DNA from 4 places in the Streptomyces sp. NPDC059695 genome. Region 1 is predicted to be linked to each of the others. Evidence: riboswitches for the same ligand, from Rfam matches in the RefSeq annotation. Region 1 holds a riboswitch; each other region holds the start of a gene.

Region 1 (4,202 bases):
CGCCCACGACGGCAAGCCCGCGCCGCGCTCCGGCGAGCTGCCCGAGGTCATCGGCGAGCAGCTCCGCGAGGTCGTCGAGGAGGAGGTCCCGGCCCGCGCGCTGATGGCCGCCTACCGGCTGCCGCACGACGGCACGCGCGCGTGCGACGCCGCCGACCTGGCCCTGACGGTCCTGGGCGGCGGGGAGTCCTCCCGCCTGCACAACCGCCTGGTCCGCCGTGACCGCACGGCCGTCGCCGCCGGCTTCGGCCTGCTGCGGCTCGCCGGAGCGCCCTCGCTGGGCTGGCTGGACGTCAAGACCTCCGGGGGCGTCGAGGTCCCGCAGATCGAGGCGGCCGTCGACGAGGAGCTCGCCCGGTTCGCCACCGAGGGCCCCACGCCCGAGGAGATGGAGCGCGCGCAGGCCCAGTTGGAGCGGGAGTGGCTGGACCGGCTCGGCACCGTCGCGGGCCGCGCGGACGAACTGTGCCGGTTCGCCGTGCTGTTCGGCGACCCGCAGCTCGCCCTGACCGCCGTCGACCGGGTCCTCGACATCACCGCCGAGGAGGTGCGCGAGGTCGCCGCGGCGAAGCTGCGCCCCGACAACCGCGCGGTGCTCGTCTACGAGCCCCTGGCGACCGAGCAGAGCGACAGCGCCGACGGCGAAGACGACGAAGAGGGAGCGGACCAGTGACGGACGCCGCCGTGTCCTTGACGAGCATGGACTTCCACCCGCAGCCGCAGCCGGGCACCGCGAAGCCGTGGGCCTTCCCGGCCCCGGACCGCGGGAAGCTGGACAACGGTCTGACGCTGCTCACCAGCCACCGCCCCGGCCAGCAGGTCGTCGCCGTGGAGATCTTCCTGCCCGCCCCGCTGGACGCCGAGCCGGCCGGTCTCGACGGTGTCGCCACCATCATGGCCCGCGCGCTGTCCGAGGGCACCGACCAGCGCAGTGCCGAGGAGTTCGCGGCCGAGCTGGAGCGCTGCGGCGCCACGCTCGACGCGCACGCCGACCACCCGGGCGTACGGGTCTCCCTGGAGGTCCCGGCCTCCCGGCTGCCCAAGGCGCTCGGGCTGCTCTCCGAGGCCCTGATCGCCCCGGCGTTCCTGGAGACCGAGGTCGAGCGCCTGGTGCGCAACCGTCTCGACGAGATCCCGCACGAGTCGGCCAATCCGGGCCGCCGCGCCGCCAAGCAGCTCTCGAAGGAGCTGTTCCCGGCCGAGTCCCGGATGTCCCGGCCGCGCCAGGGCACCGAGGAGACCGTGGCCGCGATCGACGCCGCCGCCGTCCGCGCCTTCTACGAGGCGTACGTCCGGCCCGGCACGGCCACCGCCGTGGTCGTCGGCGACCTGACCGGCGTCGACCTCGACAAGGTCCTCGCCGAGACGCTGGGCGCCTGGACCGGCGAGCCCGCCGAGCCGCTCCCGATGCCGCCGATCACCGCCGACGACACCGGACGGGTCGTCATCGTGGACCGCCCCGGCGCCGTGCAGACGCAGCTGCTCATCGGCCGGATCGGCGCCGACCGGCACGACCGCGTCTGGCCGGCCCAGGTCCTCGGCACGTACTGCCTCGGCGGCACCCTGACCTCGCGTCTGGACCGGGTCCTGCGCGAGGAGAAGGGCTACACGTACGGCGTGCGGGCCTTCGGCCAGGTGCTCCGCTCGGACGCCGGGGGGAACGGCGCCGCGATGCTCGCCATCAGCGGATCCTTCGACACCCCGAACACGGGTCCGGCGCTTGAGGACCTGTTCACGGTGCTGCGCACGCTCGCCGCGGAGGGTCTGACCGACGCCGAGCGCGAGACGGCCGTGCAGAACCTGGTGGGCGTGGCGCCCCTCAAGTACGAGACGGCCGCCTCCGTCGCCGGGACGCTCGCCGACCAGGTGGAGCAGCACCTCCCGGACGACTTCCAGGCGCAGTTGTACGCGCGCCTGGCCGAGACCGGCACGGTCGAGGCGACGGCCGCCGTGGTCAGCGCCTTCCCGGTGGACCGGCTCGTCACCGTGCTCGTCGGTGACGCGGCGCAGATCGCGGAGCCGGTGCGCGCGCTCGGGATCGGTGAAGTGACCGTCGTGACCGGCTGATTCCGGCCACCGCACGACAACGCGAGGACCCCGACGGCATGGTTCGTCGGGGTCCTCCGCTTTGTCCGTATTGAGGTCAAGATGATCGTTTGCCCTGTGGCATGTCTTACAAAAGACCTGTCTGGTTGGTGATTGAAAGACGATCCGCATAGCGTCAGGGCGGCTGTTCGTCAGTTGCACGTGCCGCAGCCGCGGCATCGGACAGTCATCGCCGAGTCCCCGTCAGGCGCGAGCCTGGGGAGCCGGGGACCCACACGTAGTCCCTGGGGTGAATCGGGTGCCTTCGTCTCGACGGAGGGGCCCGTAGGAGACCTTCCTGCTCCGAACCCGTCAGCTAACCCGGTAGGCGAGAAGGAAGGAAAGGATCAGCCCCTACATGGCGTTCACCCGTGCCACCGGGAAGCATCGTGGTCCGAGCCGGATGGCACGCCGCAGCGTGGGCATCGCCGGTGCCGCGACGCTCGCCACCACCGGCGTCATCGGAACCCTCGCCTCCCCGGCTCTCGCCGCGGACATCGACAACCGCTCCCCTGAGGACACCGGTCTCACCCAGGTGATCACCGAGGACTCCCTCGTGGACCGGATCAACGCCCAGGCCGCCGCCCAGGAGCGGGAGGCCTTCGAGGCCATCGCCAAGGCGAAGGCCGAGGCCGAGGCCAAGCGCAAGGCCGAGGCCCGGGCCAAGGAGATCCGGCTGGAGCGTGAGCGCGCCGCCCGCGAGGCCGAGCGCCGCCGCCTGGCCTCCTTCCAGCTCCCCGTCGGCGGCTCGTACGTCTCCACCGGCTACAAGACCGGCGGCTCCCTCTGGTCCTCCGGAAGCCACTCCGGCGTCGACTTCCACGCGGCCTACGGCACCCGGGTCGTCTCCGTGGGCTCCGGCACCGTCGTCGAGGCCGGCTGGGGCGGCGCGTACGGCAACAACATCGTCATCCGGATGAACGACGGCACGTACACCCAGTACGGGCACCTCTCCTCCATTGGGGTCTACGTCGGCCAGACCGTCGAGCCCGGCCAGCAGATAGGCGTCTCGGGCTCCTCCGGCAACTCCACGGGCCCGCACCTCCACTTCGAGGCGCGCACGAGCCCCGACTACGGCTCGGACATCAACCCGGTCGCGTACCTCCGCGCCCGCGGCGTCAACGTCTGACCGGACCGGACTCGCCCGGACCCGACCGGACTGGACCGGACAGGGTCGGGCCGGACCCGACCTGACCCGACCGGCCGTCGGCCCGGATCCCCGCGCACCGCATCGCAAAAGCCCCGGCTCGTACTGAGCCGGGGCTTTTCGCTGACCAAAAGAAGCCAAAGGCCGTCATGGATTCCGCTGGGGCATCGGAATTTCCGGCGGGCTGCAATAGAGTCGCAGACCGGGCGCAGAAAAGGCGCCGATCGAATGGACTCACGCGGACCAAGGCGGAGGTCGGACATGCGCATTCCCGCGCACTCGGTATGCACGGCGATCCGGGACGACATCGTCTCCGGCGTGTTCGAGCGGGGTGCCCGGCTGACCGAGGAGCAGCTCGCCCGCCGGTACGGGGTCTCCCGCGTCCCGGTCCGCGAGGCGCTGCGCACCCTGGAGTCCGAGGGCTTCGTCGTCACCCGGCGCCACGCCGGCGCCCATGTCGCCGAGCCGACCGAGCAGGAGGCGGCCGATCTGCTCGACATGCGGGCGCTGCTCGAACCGCTGGGGGCCGCGCGGGCCGCGCAGCGGCGCACGGAGGCCCACCTCAAGGTGCTGCGCGGCCTGGTCAGGCTGGGGCAGGAGCGGGCCAGGCGCGGTCAGGGCGAGGATCTGCGCTCGCTCGGCGGCTGGTTCCACGAGACGCTCGCGCAGGCGTCCGGGAGTCCGGCGCTGACGGCGCTGCTCACCCAGCTGCGGCACAAGATCGCCTGGACGTACGCGGTGGATCTGCCCGCCCTGCCCGTCGAGGCCTGGGCCGAGCACGGCGCGATCGTGGACGCCGTGGCGCGCGGCGACGCCGAGCGGGCGAGGGCGCTGACCGCGCTGCACGCGGAACGCTCCCTGCCGCTGCACCGGCTCAAGAGGCCGGAGCGCCGTGTGAGGGTTTCGCAACATGCAGTCAACACGACGAGCGCCCGGAATTAACACGCACGCCGTATACAAAGAACGGGAA
Region 2 (4,202 bases), on a different contig from region 1:
CCCGCACCTGCCCCCTCGCCCTGTGCGACTGCCACATCGGCTACGTCCACCTGGAGACGCTGCCGCTGTACGACGTCTTCGCGGGCGGGGTCCTGGAGCGGATCCCGGCCGCGCCCCCGGCGGGCGGGGCCTGAGGCCTACAGCGGCATGAGATCGGGGCGCTTCGCCTCGACGTGGTCGCCCGAGCTCTCGCCGCGCAGCCGCCGCCCGATCCAGGGCACCAGGTACTCCCTGGCCCAGTGGATGTCGTCGCGGCGCACCTCCAGCGTGCCGCGCGGCGGGACCGGCGGCCAGGCCTGGTCCGGGTCGGCGGGCACCGGCAGGCCGAGGACCTGGGCGGCGCGCAGCGCGACGCGGGTGTGTCCCTCGGCCGACAGGTGCAGCCGGTCGTCGTCCCAGGCGCGCCGGTCCTGGACGGACCTCAGCGACCACAGGTCGAGGACCGGGCAGCCGTAGCGGTCCGCGATGGCCCGGACGTGACCGTTGTACGTGGCGATCCTGCCGCGCAGGTGCTTGAGGAGGGTCACGCCCCGGGTGTCGAAGCCGGTGGTCACCATGACCGTGCCGACGGCGGAGGTGAGGTCGGCGACGGCGCGCTCGAAGCGCTCGGCCACCTCGTCGGGGTCCGTTCCGGGGCGGATGATGTCGTTCCCGCCCGCGCAGAAGGTCACCAGGTCGGGGGCGAGTTCCTTCGCCCGGGGGACCTGTTCCGCCACGATCTGGTCGAGGAGGCGCCCGCGTACGGCCAGGTTGGCGTAGCGGAAGGCGTCGTGCTCCGGCAGCTGGTCGGCGAGCAGGACCGCGAAGCGGTCCGCCCAGCCGACGTACGTCCCGTCGGGCCCGGGGTCTCCGACGCCCTCGGTGAAGCTGTCACCGATCGCCGCGTACGACCCGAATGCGTTCTTGTCTGTTGATCTCGAATCGTCTGCCACGGGAGCACATCCTTCACCTTTGGTTGTGACCTACGCGACCGTAAGGAGGGGTTGACGGCGGGTGACATATGCCACCGATAAAGATTCCGCCAAGCCGGAATACGCCGGAGGCCCGGCACAGGTGTGCCGGGCCTCCGCTGCCGAGAGGTGCCGCAAAGGCGCCGAAGGGCGCCGATGGTGCGTCAGATGCTCACGCCGTGCGAGCGCAGGGCCGCCAGCGGGTCGATGTCGGAGCCGTACTCCGGACCCGTCCGGATCTCGAAGTGCAGGTGCGGGCCGGTGACGTTGCCGGTCGCGCCGGAGAGGCCGATCTGCTGGCCGCCGGTGACGGTCTGGCCGGCGGAGACGGAGATCGAGGACAGGTGGGCGTACTGCGAGAAGGTGCCGTCGGCGTGCTGGATGACGACCTGGTTGCCGTACGCGCCGCCGTCGCCGGCGGAGTAGACGGTGCCGGGGCCGACCGCGACGACGGTGGTGCCGGTCGAGGCGATGAAGTCGACACCGGTGTGGTAGCCGGAGGACCACATGGAGCCCGAGGCGTGGTACGGGGTACCGAGACCGCCGCTGACGGGCGCGACCCAGCCGGAGGAGGAGGTCGTGCCGGCCGAGGAGGACGACGCCGGGGCGGACGCGGTGGCGGCCTCGGCGGCGGCCGGGGCCGAGGAGCGCTCGCTGCTCCGCGAGGCGCGCGGGGTGTCGCCGTTCTTGCCGGAGCTCTCCGCGCTCTTGTGCGCGGCGGGCTTCGCGGTGCCCTTCGCGCCGAGGGTGAGCTTCATGCCGGGCAGGATCAGCGAGGGGTCCTCGCCGACGACCTGACGGTTGTCCTGGTAGAGCTTCTGCCAGCCGCCCCGGACGTGGTGCTCGGCGGCGATCTTCGACAGGTAGTCGCCGCGGACGACGGAGTACGTCTTCGGCGCGGCCTTCGTGCCGGCGGGCGCGGCCTCGACGGCGGCGGCCTTCACCTGGGCGACGGCGGGCGCGGCGACCGGGGCGGCCTGCTCGGCGGCGTGGGCGCCGGTGGCTCCGAGGAGCGGGAGGGCGACGACGGCGCCACCGGTACCGGCGGCGGCGATGCCGCGGGTCAGACGGCTGGACTTGACGCGGCGGTGCTTACCCTTTGCGGGCATGGCGAATTCCTCTCCGGCGCCTGCGAGGTGAGCTGTCGGGTTCGGACTGGAGATGTCCGGCCGCGTTCGCACGCGACTTCACCCCGAGCCGTCCTTCTTCGAGGGATCGGCGTAGTACCTGGGTCCCCCGCTCCTGCCTCGTACGGGTGAGTGTGGATTCCGGTCGGTGGCAGGATTCGGCGGTCCGTCCGGAGTGAGCGCGACGCTAGACGAGTGGGGTCGGGGCGAACAAGCCGCGGTTTTCACGCGCTCCGGAATCGCGTGATGTCCGGCCGGAATTCCGGTCACCCTCCGTGGATGACGGTCCCTCGATCGCCTTTTCCCGGGGGGTATTTGGAAAAGACGATCAGGCACGGTCCGTCACGGTTATGACGCTGCTCACGCGCCGATCCCCATCTCCCCTACAACCGGGGCGGGTTACCCCTAACATCCTAATCCGGACAGATCACCCATTCCCGCCCGAGGGGGTGCGTGCCCGGCTCCGGGAAAGAGATGATTGCCCCAGGAACCGATCTACAGAACAGGAGCAGCCGTGACGCAGCAGCTGCCACAGGTCCAGCCCGCCGGCGACGCCGAGCCCGAGCTCGCGGGGGTCCGCAACTTCCGGGACGTGGCGGGCCTGCCGACGACGGACGGGCGCGCCGTCCGCCCCGGCCGCCTCTTCCGCAGCGGCCACCTGGCCCACGCGACGGAGGGCGACGCCGCCTTCCTCGCCTCGCTCGGCCTGCACACGGTCTTCGACTTCCGCAACGAGTCGGACCGGAAGGTCGAGGGCGCGGACGTCGAGCTGCCCGGCGTGCGGAACGTGAACATACCGCTCAGCGACCCGGCCGACGGCAAGGAGTTCTGGAAGCTGGTGCGCGGCGGCGAGATCGCACAGCTCCGGGAGGTCCTCGGCGACGGCAAGGCGGCCGCCCGGATGACCGAGTCGTACCGGAGGATGATCGTCGAGCGGACCGCGGAGCACAGCCGGATCCTCCACTCCATGGCGGAGGAGAGCGTCCCGGCCCTGATGCACTGCGCGGCCGGCAAGGACCGGGCCGGACTCGGCATCGCGATCACCCTGCTCGCGCTCGGCGTCGAGCGGGAGGCGATCGAGGCCGACTACGTGAAGTCGAACGACCCGCACCGCCGCTACAACGTGCGCCGCAGCTCCGTCGCCCCGGACGCGATGTCGCCCGAGGTGATGGAGCTGCTGAGCCCGCTCTTCGACGCGCGGGTGGAATACCTGCGGGCCGCCTTCGAGGCGATCGAGGCGACCTGGGGCTCGGTGGACGCCTACCTGACCGAGGGCCTGAAGCTGGCCCCGGAGACGCGCGAGCGGCTGCGGCAGCGGCTCCTCACGGAGGCGTGACCGCCCGGAGGGCTACTGGTTCTGCCCGCCGAGCGTGAAGAGCAGGTAGAGGAAGCCGGCGAAGAGGTGACCGGCCACCAGATAGGCGAAGAGGCGGAGCACGAGCCCCTTGGGGAACTTGCCCTCACCGCGCTCTTCGCCGGTGACAGGTGCAGACTTCTCGGACATGTCGGTCCTTTCCTGAAGAATCGTCATGGAAGGTCAGCGTCGATGCGGCGTCCCGTCGCCGAGGCACAGCTCGGCGGCGGGGCTCTGCATCAGGGTGTGGACGAAGAGCAGCTCGGCCCCGCCGGCCGTGGCGGCGCCGATCCGGTGCGGGGTCAGCGAGTCGAAGTGCGCGCTGTCCCCGGGATCGAGCACGTGGACGGCCTCGCCCAGCGCGAGCCGCACCCGCCCCTCCAAGACGTGGATCCACTCCTCGCCCGGATGGACGCGCACGATGTCGGCCCGGGTGGCGTACGGCACGTGGACCCGCAGGCACTGGAGCGCGCGGCCGGCGCCGCCCGCCTGGCGGTAGATCCAGCCGTCGGCCTCGACGGGCTCGGAGCGGCCGGCCCGGACGACCGGGTCACGCTCGGGCGGCGCCTCTCCCAGGAGCTCTGAGACCGTCGTACCGTAGATGCGGGACAGGGCGAGCAGCATCGGGAGCGAGGGCTGCCGGTTCCCCGTCTCCAGGCGCGAGAGGTGGGCCGGCGAGAGCCCGGCCCGCTGGGCGGCGGCCTCCAGGGTGAGTCCCCGGCGGCGGCGCAGGGCCCGCAGCTGCGGGGCGACGTCGGGCAGGACGCCGGG
Region 3 (4,202 bases), on a different contig from region 1:
GCGACGGGCCTCGCGGGGGCCCTCTTCAACCCGGCCGTGCGGGCCTGTCTCGCGGCGGAGGCCGGGGAGGAGCGCCGGGTGGAGGCCTTCGCGCTCTTCAACACCTACTACCAGGCGGGCATCCTGCTCGGTCCGCTCGTCGGGGTGGCGCTGACGGGGGTGTCGTTCCGGCTGACGTGCGCGGTGGCGGCGGTGCTGTTCGCCGGACTGACCCTCGTACAGCTCCGGCATCTGCCCGTACGGGCCCCGGAGGCGCCGAAGGAGCGGCGGGGGCAGTTCCGCACGGTCCTCGCGCACCGGACCTTCTGGCTCTTCTCGCTGGCCATGACAGGCTCGTACGTGCTGTCCTTCCAGGTCTATCTGGCGCTGCCGCTCGCGGCGGGCGGCACGGCGGCGACGACCGCGCTGTTCGTCGTCTCGGCGGTCGTGGCGCTCGCCGGGCAGCTGAGGATCACGGCCTGGTGCCGGTGCCGCCTCAGCCGGGAGCGGTGCCTCGTCCTCGGGCTCGCCCTGATGGGCGGGGCGTTCCTGGTCCCGGCCGCCCTGGGGCGCGGCCTGGTGGGGCTGCTGCTGTGCGCGGCCGTGCTGTCCGTCGCGAACGCGGTGCTCTACCCGTACGAGATGGACACCGTCGTCGCCCTGGCCCGGGGCCGCTGGGTCGCCACCCACTACGGGCTCTACAACACCGTCTGCGGGGTCGGCATCACCCTCGGGAACCTGGGGACGGGTGCGCTCCTCGACGTCACCGGCTGGTCGGCGGCGCCGTGGCTCGTGCTGTGCGCGGTGGGGCTGACCTGCGCGGCGGCGATGGCGCTGCTCGCCCGGGGCGGCCGGCTGGCGGCCGGCTGACCCCGTACGCCACTCGGCCCCGTGGGAGTCGCCGCCCCTCGCGGCGGCGGCCACCCTGGGAGGGCGCGGTGCGGACCGCGGCCGGTCGGACCGGGCAGGAGAGGCACAGGTGGGGCACCCCCTAGGAGCGGCGGGCGGAGGGCGTCGGGGCGGCGAGGGCCGCTCCGAGCACGGTGGCGCCCGGCGGTTCATCCGTGCGCTGCCCCCGCTGGTCATCGTCGGCGGTGTCGCCTTCGACGTGGCGACACCGGCCGAGTACACGGCGGCCCCGCTCTTCTCCGCCGCGCCGCTGATCGCCGCGCCCTTCTTCTCCACCCTCACGACCGTGATCACCGGGATCGCGGCCGTCCTCGCCTCCGTCGGACTCCACGCCTACAACGACACGGTCGACGAGATCGCGGCGCTCACCGAGAGCCTGACCGTCCTCACGGTCTCCGCGCTCGCCGTCCTCATCAACCGGGTCGTGCGCCGCAGCGGCGAGCGGCTCGCCTCGGCGCGGGTCATCGCGGAGACGGCGCAGAAGGCGGTGCTGCCGACGCCCGCCGAGCGGATCGGCGGGCTGCAGTGCGCGGCGCGGTACGAGGCGGCGCAGGCCGACGCGTTCATCGGCGGCGACCTGTTCGCCGTCCAGGACACCCCGCACGGCGTGCGGCTCGTGGTCGGGGACGTCCGGGGCAAGGGGATGGACGCGGTCGAGGCCGTCGCCGTCGTCATCGGCGCCTTCCGTGAGGCCGCCGAGCAGGAGCGGACCCTGGAGGGCGTGGCGCAGCGCCTCGAACGGGCGCTGGCCCGGGAGGGCACCCGCCGGGACGGGCTCGACGCCTTCGAGGGGTTCACCACGGCCGTCCTGGCCGAGATCCCGCGCGCCGACGGGAGCGGGACCTTCGACGGTTTCGTACGCATCGTCAACCGCGGGCACCCGCCGCCGCTGATGCTGTACGCGGACGGCCGGCTGGACGTGCTGGAGCCGGGCGAGGCGGCGCTGCCCCTCGGCATGGGGGAGCTGGCGGCGTGGCCGGACCGGGGGGAGGCGCGGTCGTTCCCGCCGGGCGCGACGCTGCTCTTCTACACGGACGGCCTCTCGGAGGCGCGCGACGGGCAGGGCGTCTTCTACGATCCGGCGGCCCGGCTCGACGGGCGGATCTTCCCGGGGCCCGAGGAACTGCTCGACGCGCTCGTGGACGACGTACGGCTCCACACGGGCGGCGGGGCGACGGACGACATGGCGCTGCTGGCGGTGAGCCGCCCGGCGACGGGGCAGCCGGAGCGGCGTCGGACGATGCCCGTGGTGCCGCCGGGCGGGCCCGGTCACCAGGCGTAGTCGAGGGGTGTCACTGCGATAACAATTGACATAACGTCAGATCGCGGGGGTTTGGCGGGCCCGCCCTGAAGGGGGGTCAAGTCGGACCATTACCCCTCAATTCAATGAATGATCAAGGGGAACGGCTTGGAATCGGGACCCCCTGTCTATTAACGTTCGATAACGCAGCGCGGTCGTCCCAGCCGTCGCAAGAGGCGGCACCGTGCGCACGCGCCGAATCCTGAAAAGGAACCGGGGAACCACCACTTGGGGTGAATCGGGCCCCTTCGCACCCGTGCGGAACACGCACCCGTGCGGTCGAGCCCGTAGGAGACCTTCCTGCTCCGAACCCGTCAGCTAACCCGGTAGGCGAGAAGGAAGGAAAGGAGCGCCCCCCCGTGGCGTCCAACACCCCCGCACCCGAAGCCCCCTTCGACGCCTTCGGTGGCGGTGCGGCCTCCTCCGCCCCGGACACCGAGTGGAACCCCACCGAGGGCTCCCTCCGCGCCGAGAGCCGCTCCGGCGGCCGGCACCGGGTCGTCAAGCAGCGCTCCAACTTCGCCCGTTCCTCCACCGTCCTCGGCGTCGGCGTGATCGCGGCCGTCGGCGCGGGCGGCCTCGCCACCGCGCAGGACAAGCCCCCGGTGGCCATATCGCTGCCGGACCTCCCGGACCTCGACCTGCCGGACGCCCACGACATCCCCGGCGTCGGCGCCCTCCTCCCCGAGCAGCACAGCGCGCCCGTCACCGAGGCCCGCGCCAACCCGAACCCGCTCACCGCCGCCACCTACACCACCGTGGCCGACGAGAGCACCGGACAGGCCGAGCAGACCGCCGCCTCCGCCGCCCCCGCCGCGGGCGAGGCCCTGCGCGCCCGCATCCTCCAGCAGGCCGAGCAGCAGCAGGCCGCCGCCGACGCCGCCGAGAAGGCCGCCGCCGAGAAGGCCGCGGCGGAGAAGGCCGCCGCCGAGGCCGAGGCCAAGGAGGCCGCCGCGGAGAAGGCCGCCGCCGAGGCCAAGGCGAAGGCCGAGGCGGAGGCCAAGGCCAAGGCGGAAGCGGAGGCCAAGGCGAAGGCCGAGGCCGAGCGCCTCGCCAAGCTCGCCGCCAGCTACTCGCTGCCGGTGTCCTCGTACACCCTCACCGCCACCTACATGCAGTCCGGCTCGATGTGGTCGTCCGGTCACCACACCGGCCTCGACTTCGCCGCCCCCACGGGCACCCCGCTCAAGGCCGTCCACGGCGCGACCGTCAAGTCGGCCGGCTGGTCCGGCTCCTACGGCTACCGGATCGTCCTGGAGCTGGAGGACGGCACCGAGGTCTGGTACTGCCACCTCTCGTCCATGACGGTCTCCGCGGGCCAGACCGTCGGCACCGGCGAGACCATCGGCCGCGTCGGCGCCACCGGCAACGTCACCGGCGCCCACCTCCACATGGAGGTCCACACGCCCGGCGGCGACGGCATCGACCCGGCGGCCTGGCTCCGCTCCAAGGGCCTCAGCCTCTGAACGCACCCGGAATAGGCCCGGCGGCGGGAACGGTTGACCGACACATGACCTCTCTCCGCCCGCTGGGCAGCTCCGACCTGCACGTCTTCCCCATAGCCCTGGGCGGCAACGTCTTCGGCTGGACCGCCGACGAGGCCCAGTCCTTCGCCGTCCTCGACGCCTACGCCGCCGCGGGCGGCAACTTCGTCGACTCCGCCGACGTGTACTCGGCGTGGGCCGAGGGCAACGAGGGCGGCGAGTCCGAGACCGTCATCGGCCGCTGGCTCGCCTCCCGGGGCAACCGCTCCGACATAGTCGTCGCCACCAAGGTCGGCGCCCACCCCCACTTCAAGGGCCTGTCCGCCACCACCATCAAGGCGGGCGCGGAGGAGTCCCTCCGCCGCCTCGGCACCGACCACATCGACCTGTACTACACGCACTTCGACGACGAGTCCGTCCCCGTCGAGGAGATCGTCACCGCCCTCGACCAGCTGGTGAAGGACGGCAAGGTGCGCGCCGTCGCCGCCTCCAACATCTCCCCGGAGCGGCTCCGCGCCTCCCTCGACTTC
Region 4 (4,202 bases), on a different contig from region 1:
CGGCGGTCGCCGGGGCGAACCTCGCCATGTTCGTCGGCGGGATCGGCATGTACCTCCTGCTCACGCTCCTCACCCGGTACGCGCAGACGCCACCCGGCGCCGGCTACGGCTTCGGGCTCACCACCTTCGTCGCCGGGCTGGTCCTCATCCCGTTCTCGGTTCTGGGGTTCGTCGCCGGCAAGCTCACGCCGCGGGTCCGGACGCGGATCGCCGACCCCCTGCTCCTGGCCGGCAGCGCCGTCGTGGTCGGCGGCGGGTTCGCCCTGTTCGCGGCGGCCCGGTCGGACCCGGCCGAACTGTTCGCGGCGATGGGCGTGCTCGGCTTCGGCGTCGGCGGGTTCTCGGCCGTGATGCCCGGCGTCATCCTGGCCGTCACGCCCCGGAGCGAGACGTCGAGCGCCATGAGCTTCCACTACGTCGTCCGCAGTGTCGGGTACTCCCTGGGCAGCGCCGTCGGCGGGATGGTCCTCGCCGCGGGCACCGGCCCCGGCCGGCTCTTCCCCGACGACGGCGCCTACACCACCGCGGCGCTGGTCGGCATCGGCGCCATGGCGATCACGGCCCTGACGAGCCTCGCTCTCGCACGCCGGCGCTCCCCCGAGACCCACCCGTGAGCCGGACGCACGCGTCCCCGCACGGGAGGTCCCCTGCCCGACGGTTACCGGGGCTGCGTCTGCCGCACGGCGGGAACGGGCGCGACCGTGTGGTCAGCGCCCGGCGTGCGCCGCCCGGCGGACCGTGGCGTCGAGAAGCGCCACCGCGTCGTCGGCCGTACGGCCGGGCGCCCGGTTCCACGGTCCGATCAGGCCGTGCCACCCGCGTGACCTGAGCTCGGCCATGATCCACGCGGCCGCCTCGTGCATGGTGTCCGCGCCGCCGTAGCCGAGACGGTGGGCCGCGAGGAGAGCGCCGCAGACGCACCGTGCCCCACGGGCGTCGCGCAGCTTGTACGGGGCGTTCTGCCAGCCCCACTCCGTCAGCACCAGGCGCGCGTAGCCGAGGTGCACGGAGGGCCGCAGCTCGGCCTGGCCGACGCGGCGCCAGGAGTGCAGCCGGTCCGGGAGCACGGCCCCCAGCCGGCCGGGGAGGCGGCGCTCACCGGGGAGCTCCGGCGGCAGGGCGGCGAGGGCGTCCGCCACGAGCCGGTCCACCGGCACGCTGAGCAGCTCCCGCCAGCCCTCCCCGGCCGGCGGCGATTCCGCGGGGGCGGTCCACTCCGTGACGATCCGCTGCCAGGTGACGCTCTCGAAGAGGGCGGCGGCCTCGCGGTCGAGGCTGTCGGGGCTGAGGAGAGAGGTGGAGGGCGGCATGGAGGCGGCTCCCGGGTCGACTTCCCCCATCATTCAAGAAGAATGTCTGTTTTGCCACTTTTACGCCCACTCGGAGAGTCGTCCACCCGGGCACCCCACCTCGCCTATTTCACCCCTATTTACCCAGCACGGAATTAAAGCTCAATTCGGACATTGCGCCCCGGGTGACGCGACTCACTCATCGGCCCCCGCCCCGTCCCGGCACCTCGGCCCACCCCGTACCGGGCAAGGAAGTTCAACGGTCTCCCGGCGGCATCGATCTTGAATTCCATGAATTCCGTGATCCATTTACCGATACCCGGCACCCGTTCCCCTTGTTATCGATCGCGTGCCTGGCCTACGGTCACCTCCATTCGAGCGGAACGCCCAATCCTGCCGCCGCTCGGTAAAACTCCCTTTCACCCGACGGCAGGAGCGGGGGACCCACGAATACGCCGGTCCGGATTCCGGAGCGGCTCGGGGTGCAGCCGCGTGCGCGCGGCCGGACATCTCCCGTCCGAACCCGACAGCTCACCCCGCAGGCGCCGGAGAGGAAACCCGTCATGCCTGCTCTCGGTAAGCACCGCCGTCCCCGTCTCGGCCACGTCTCCCGCGGCCTCGCCCTGGTCGGCACCGGTGGCGTCGCCCTGACCCTGCCGCTCATCGCCCCGGCCGTCGCCGGCGCCGCGCCCCTGTCCGGCGCCCCGCAGACCGCCGTCGAGGCCCCCGCGGCTCCCGCCGCGACGATCACGGTCAAGGCCCCCGCGGCCCCGGCCGCCGCGCGTACGTACACCGTCGTGAGTGGCGACTCGCTTTCCCTGATCGCCCAGAAGAAGGGAATTCAGGGCGGCTGGAAGAGCCTTTACCACGCAAACAAGAGCGTCGTGGGTGACAATCCGTCACTCATTCGCCCCGGTCTTGAACTGACGATTCGTCGGGATTCCGTGAAGGTGGCCGTCCCCGCCGAGGCCAAGGCGAAGAAGTCCGCCACGAACGAGCGGGCGAGCCGCTCCGAGCGCCGCGCCGCCACCCCTGCCGTCGCCACCGGGACGGGTTCCTCCGCCGCCGCGGCCGCTCCGGCCGTCGCCGTCCCCTCCGCCGTCAAGGCGGCCCCGATCGCCGCCACCAACTACGCCGACAACCTCGACGGCTGGATCCGCGAGTCGCTGGCCATCATGGGCCAGCGGGGCATCCCCGGGTCCTACGACGGGATCTACCGCAACGTCATGCGCGAGTCCTCCGGAAACCCCCAGGCCATCAACCTCTGGGACTCCAACGCGGTCGCCGGAACCCCCTCGAAGGGCCTCCTCCAGGTCATCCAGCCGACCTTCCTGGCCTACCACGTGCCCGGCACGTCCATGGACCTGTTCGACCCGGTCGCCAACATCACCGCCGCCTGCAACTACGCGGCCGACCGCTACGGCTCCATCGACAACGTCAACTCGGCGTACTGATCTCCCGCCGCCGGAAGTGCCCGGCGAACCAGGAGGTGGCGAGTTCCGCCACCTCCTCCAGGGCGCCCGGCTCCTCGAAGAGGTGCCCGGCGCCCCCCACCACGGCGAGCCGGTTCTCACAGCGCAGCAGCGCCAGGGCCCGCCGGTTGAGGTCCAGGACCAGCGCGTCCGCGCCGCCCACCACCAGGAGCGTCGGGGCACGCACCCGGGCCAGGTGCTCGGCCGCCAGGTCCGGCCGGCCGCCGCGCGAGACGACGGCACTCACCGGGGACGCGGGGTCGCCCGCCGCCCACAGCGCGGCGGCGGCGCCCGTGCTCGCGCCGAAGTAGCCGAGCGGGAGCCCGGTGCTCCCGGGCCGCGCGGCCAGCCACTCCGTGGCCCCGGCGAGCCGCCCGGCGAGGAGCGGGGTGTCGAACACATGGGCCCGGTCGGTCGCCTCCGCCTCGGTCAGCAGGTCGAAGAGCAGCGTCCCCAGACCCGCCCGGTTGAGCGCCGCGGCGACCGCCCGGTTCCTGGGGCTGTGGCGGCTGCTGCCGCTGCCGTGCGCGAACAGGACGATGCCACCCGCGTCCTCGGGCACCGCGAGCCGCCCGCCGAGGGCGACGCCACCGACCGGGATCCTGACGTCCGTGTCCTGGACGACGGGGACACGCGCGGTCCTGATCCGCTCCAGACACGCGATGACCTCGGCGTCGGGGGTCTGCGAGAAGTCCCGGTAGAACTGCCCGATCGCGAAGAAGAGCTCCGGCGCGTGCACGCTGACGGTCTCGTCGGCCTCCCCGCCGAGGCGGGCCGTCCAGCCGCGCGGTGCCACCGGGACGGCGAGGACGATCCGGGCGGCGCCCCGGGCCCGGACGACCCGGCAGGCCGCCAGCGCCGTGGCCCCCGTGGCCAGCCCGTCGTCGACCACGACGACCGTCCGCCCGTCGAGCGGCACGGACGCCCTGCTGCCCCGGTAGCGGAGGGCGCGCTGGTCGAGCTCCGCGTGCTCCCGCTCCTCCACCGCCGCGATGGCGCGGTCGTCGACGCGTGTCTCACGGATCACCCGCTCGTTGAGGACGCGCACGCCTCCCTCCCCGAGCGCCCCCATCGCGAGCTCCGGCTGGTGGGGCACCCCGAGCTTCCGCACGAGACAGATGTCGAGCGGTGCGTCGAGGGCCTCGGCGACCTCCACCGCCACCGGCACGCCACCCCGTGGGAGCCCGAGGACCACGACGTCATGGTCCTTGAGGTGGCCGAGCCGGGCGGCGAGCTGCCGCCCCGCGTCCGTGCGATCGCTGAAGAACATGGTTCCGCCGCCCTTCCGCCTGCGCGGCTGGGGCCCGGGGAGGGACGGCGTGCCCCGCCCCCTGCCCGTCTCTCCAGGGTAGACGGGTCCCCGGCCCGGGCCGGGGGACCGCTCGGTCCCAGGCGGAGCGGCTCCGTACCGTGCGGGTCAGCGGGACTGCAGGGCGTCGAG

The links. Region 1 has a riboswitch for cyclic di-AMP ahead of ACFV2S_RS24180 (M23 family metallopeptidase). Riboswitches for the same ligand answer to the same signal wherever they lie in the genome.
Region 2: it holds a riboswitch for cyclic di-AMP, as region 1 does, so the genes downstream of both, ACFV2S_RS10855 (peptidoglycan DD-metalloendopeptidase family protein) here and ACFV2S_RS24180 (M23 family metallopeptidase) in region 1, are expected to answer to the same signal.
Region 3: it holds a riboswitch for cyclic di-AMP, as region 1 does, so the genes downstream of both, ACFV2S_RS13290 (M23 family metallopeptidase) here and ACFV2S_RS24180 (M23 family metallopeptidase) in region 1, are expected to answer to the same signal.
Region 4: it holds a riboswitch for cyclic di-AMP, as region 1 does, so the genes downstream of both, ACFV2S_RS09420 (transglycosylase SLT domain-containing protein) here and ACFV2S_RS24180 (M23 family metallopeptidase) in region 1, are expected to answer to the same signal.

Annotation. Positions count from the first base shown of each region.
Region 1 covers NZ_JBHWFF010000020.1:31,560-35,761, reverse strand. The annotation lists gene ACFV2S_RS24190 (M16 family metallopeptidase) at 1-673, shown strand, start outside; gene ACFV2S_RS24185 (M16 family metallopeptidase) at 700-2,067, shown strand; cyclic di-AMP (ydaO/yuaA leader) riboswitch at 2,267-2,431, shown strand; gene ACFV2S_RS24180 (M23 family metallopeptidase) at 2,444-3,214, shown strand; gene ACFV2S_RS24175 (GntR family transcriptional regulator) at 3,494-4,174, shown strand.
Region 2 covers NZ_JBHWFF010000007.1:5,219-9,420, reverse strand. The annotation lists gene ACFV2S_RS10865 (STM4011 family radical SAM protein) at 1-134, shown strand, start outside; gene ACFV2S_RS10860 (SGNH/GDSL hydrolase family protein) at 138-932, opposite strand; gene ACFV2S_RS10855 (peptidoglycan DD-metalloendopeptidase family protein) at 1,115-2,059, opposite strand; cyclic di-AMP (ydaO/yuaA leader) riboswitch at 2,064-2,251, opposite strand; gene ACFV2S_RS10850 (tyrosine-protein phosphatase) at 2,592-3,413, shown strand; gene ACFV2S_RS10845 (DUF6126 family protein) at 3,426-3,581, opposite strand; gene ACFV2S_RS10840 (helix-turn-helix domain-containing protein) at 3,615-4,202, opposite strand, start outside.
Region 3 covers NZ_JBHWFF010000008.1:244,997-249,198, forward strand. The annotation lists gene ACFV2S_RS13280 (MFS transporter) at 1-849, shown strand, start outside; gene ACFV2S_RS13285 (PP2C family protein-serine/threonine phosphatase) at 959-2,170, shown strand; cyclic di-AMP (ydaO/yuaA leader) riboswitch at 2,372-2,536, shown strand; gene ACFV2S_RS13290 (M23 family metallopeptidase) at 2,548-3,654, shown strand; gene ACFV2S_RS13295 (aldo/keto reductase) at 3,699-4,202, shown strand, end outside.
Region 4 covers NZ_JBHWFF010000006.1:6,466-10,667, reverse strand. The annotation lists gene ACFV2S_RS09430 (MFS transporter) at 1-614, shown strand, start outside; gene ACFV2S_RS09425 (hypothetical protein) at 708-1,343, opposite strand; cyclic di-AMP (ydaO/yuaA leader) riboswitch at 1,664-1,847, shown strand; gene ACFV2S_RS09420 (transglycosylase SLT domain-containing protein) at 1,853-2,743, shown strand; gene ACFV2S_RS09415 (phosphoribosyltransferase family protein) at 2,727-4,031, opposite strand; gene ACFV2S_RS09410 (hypothetical protein) at 4,179-4,202, opposite strand, start outside.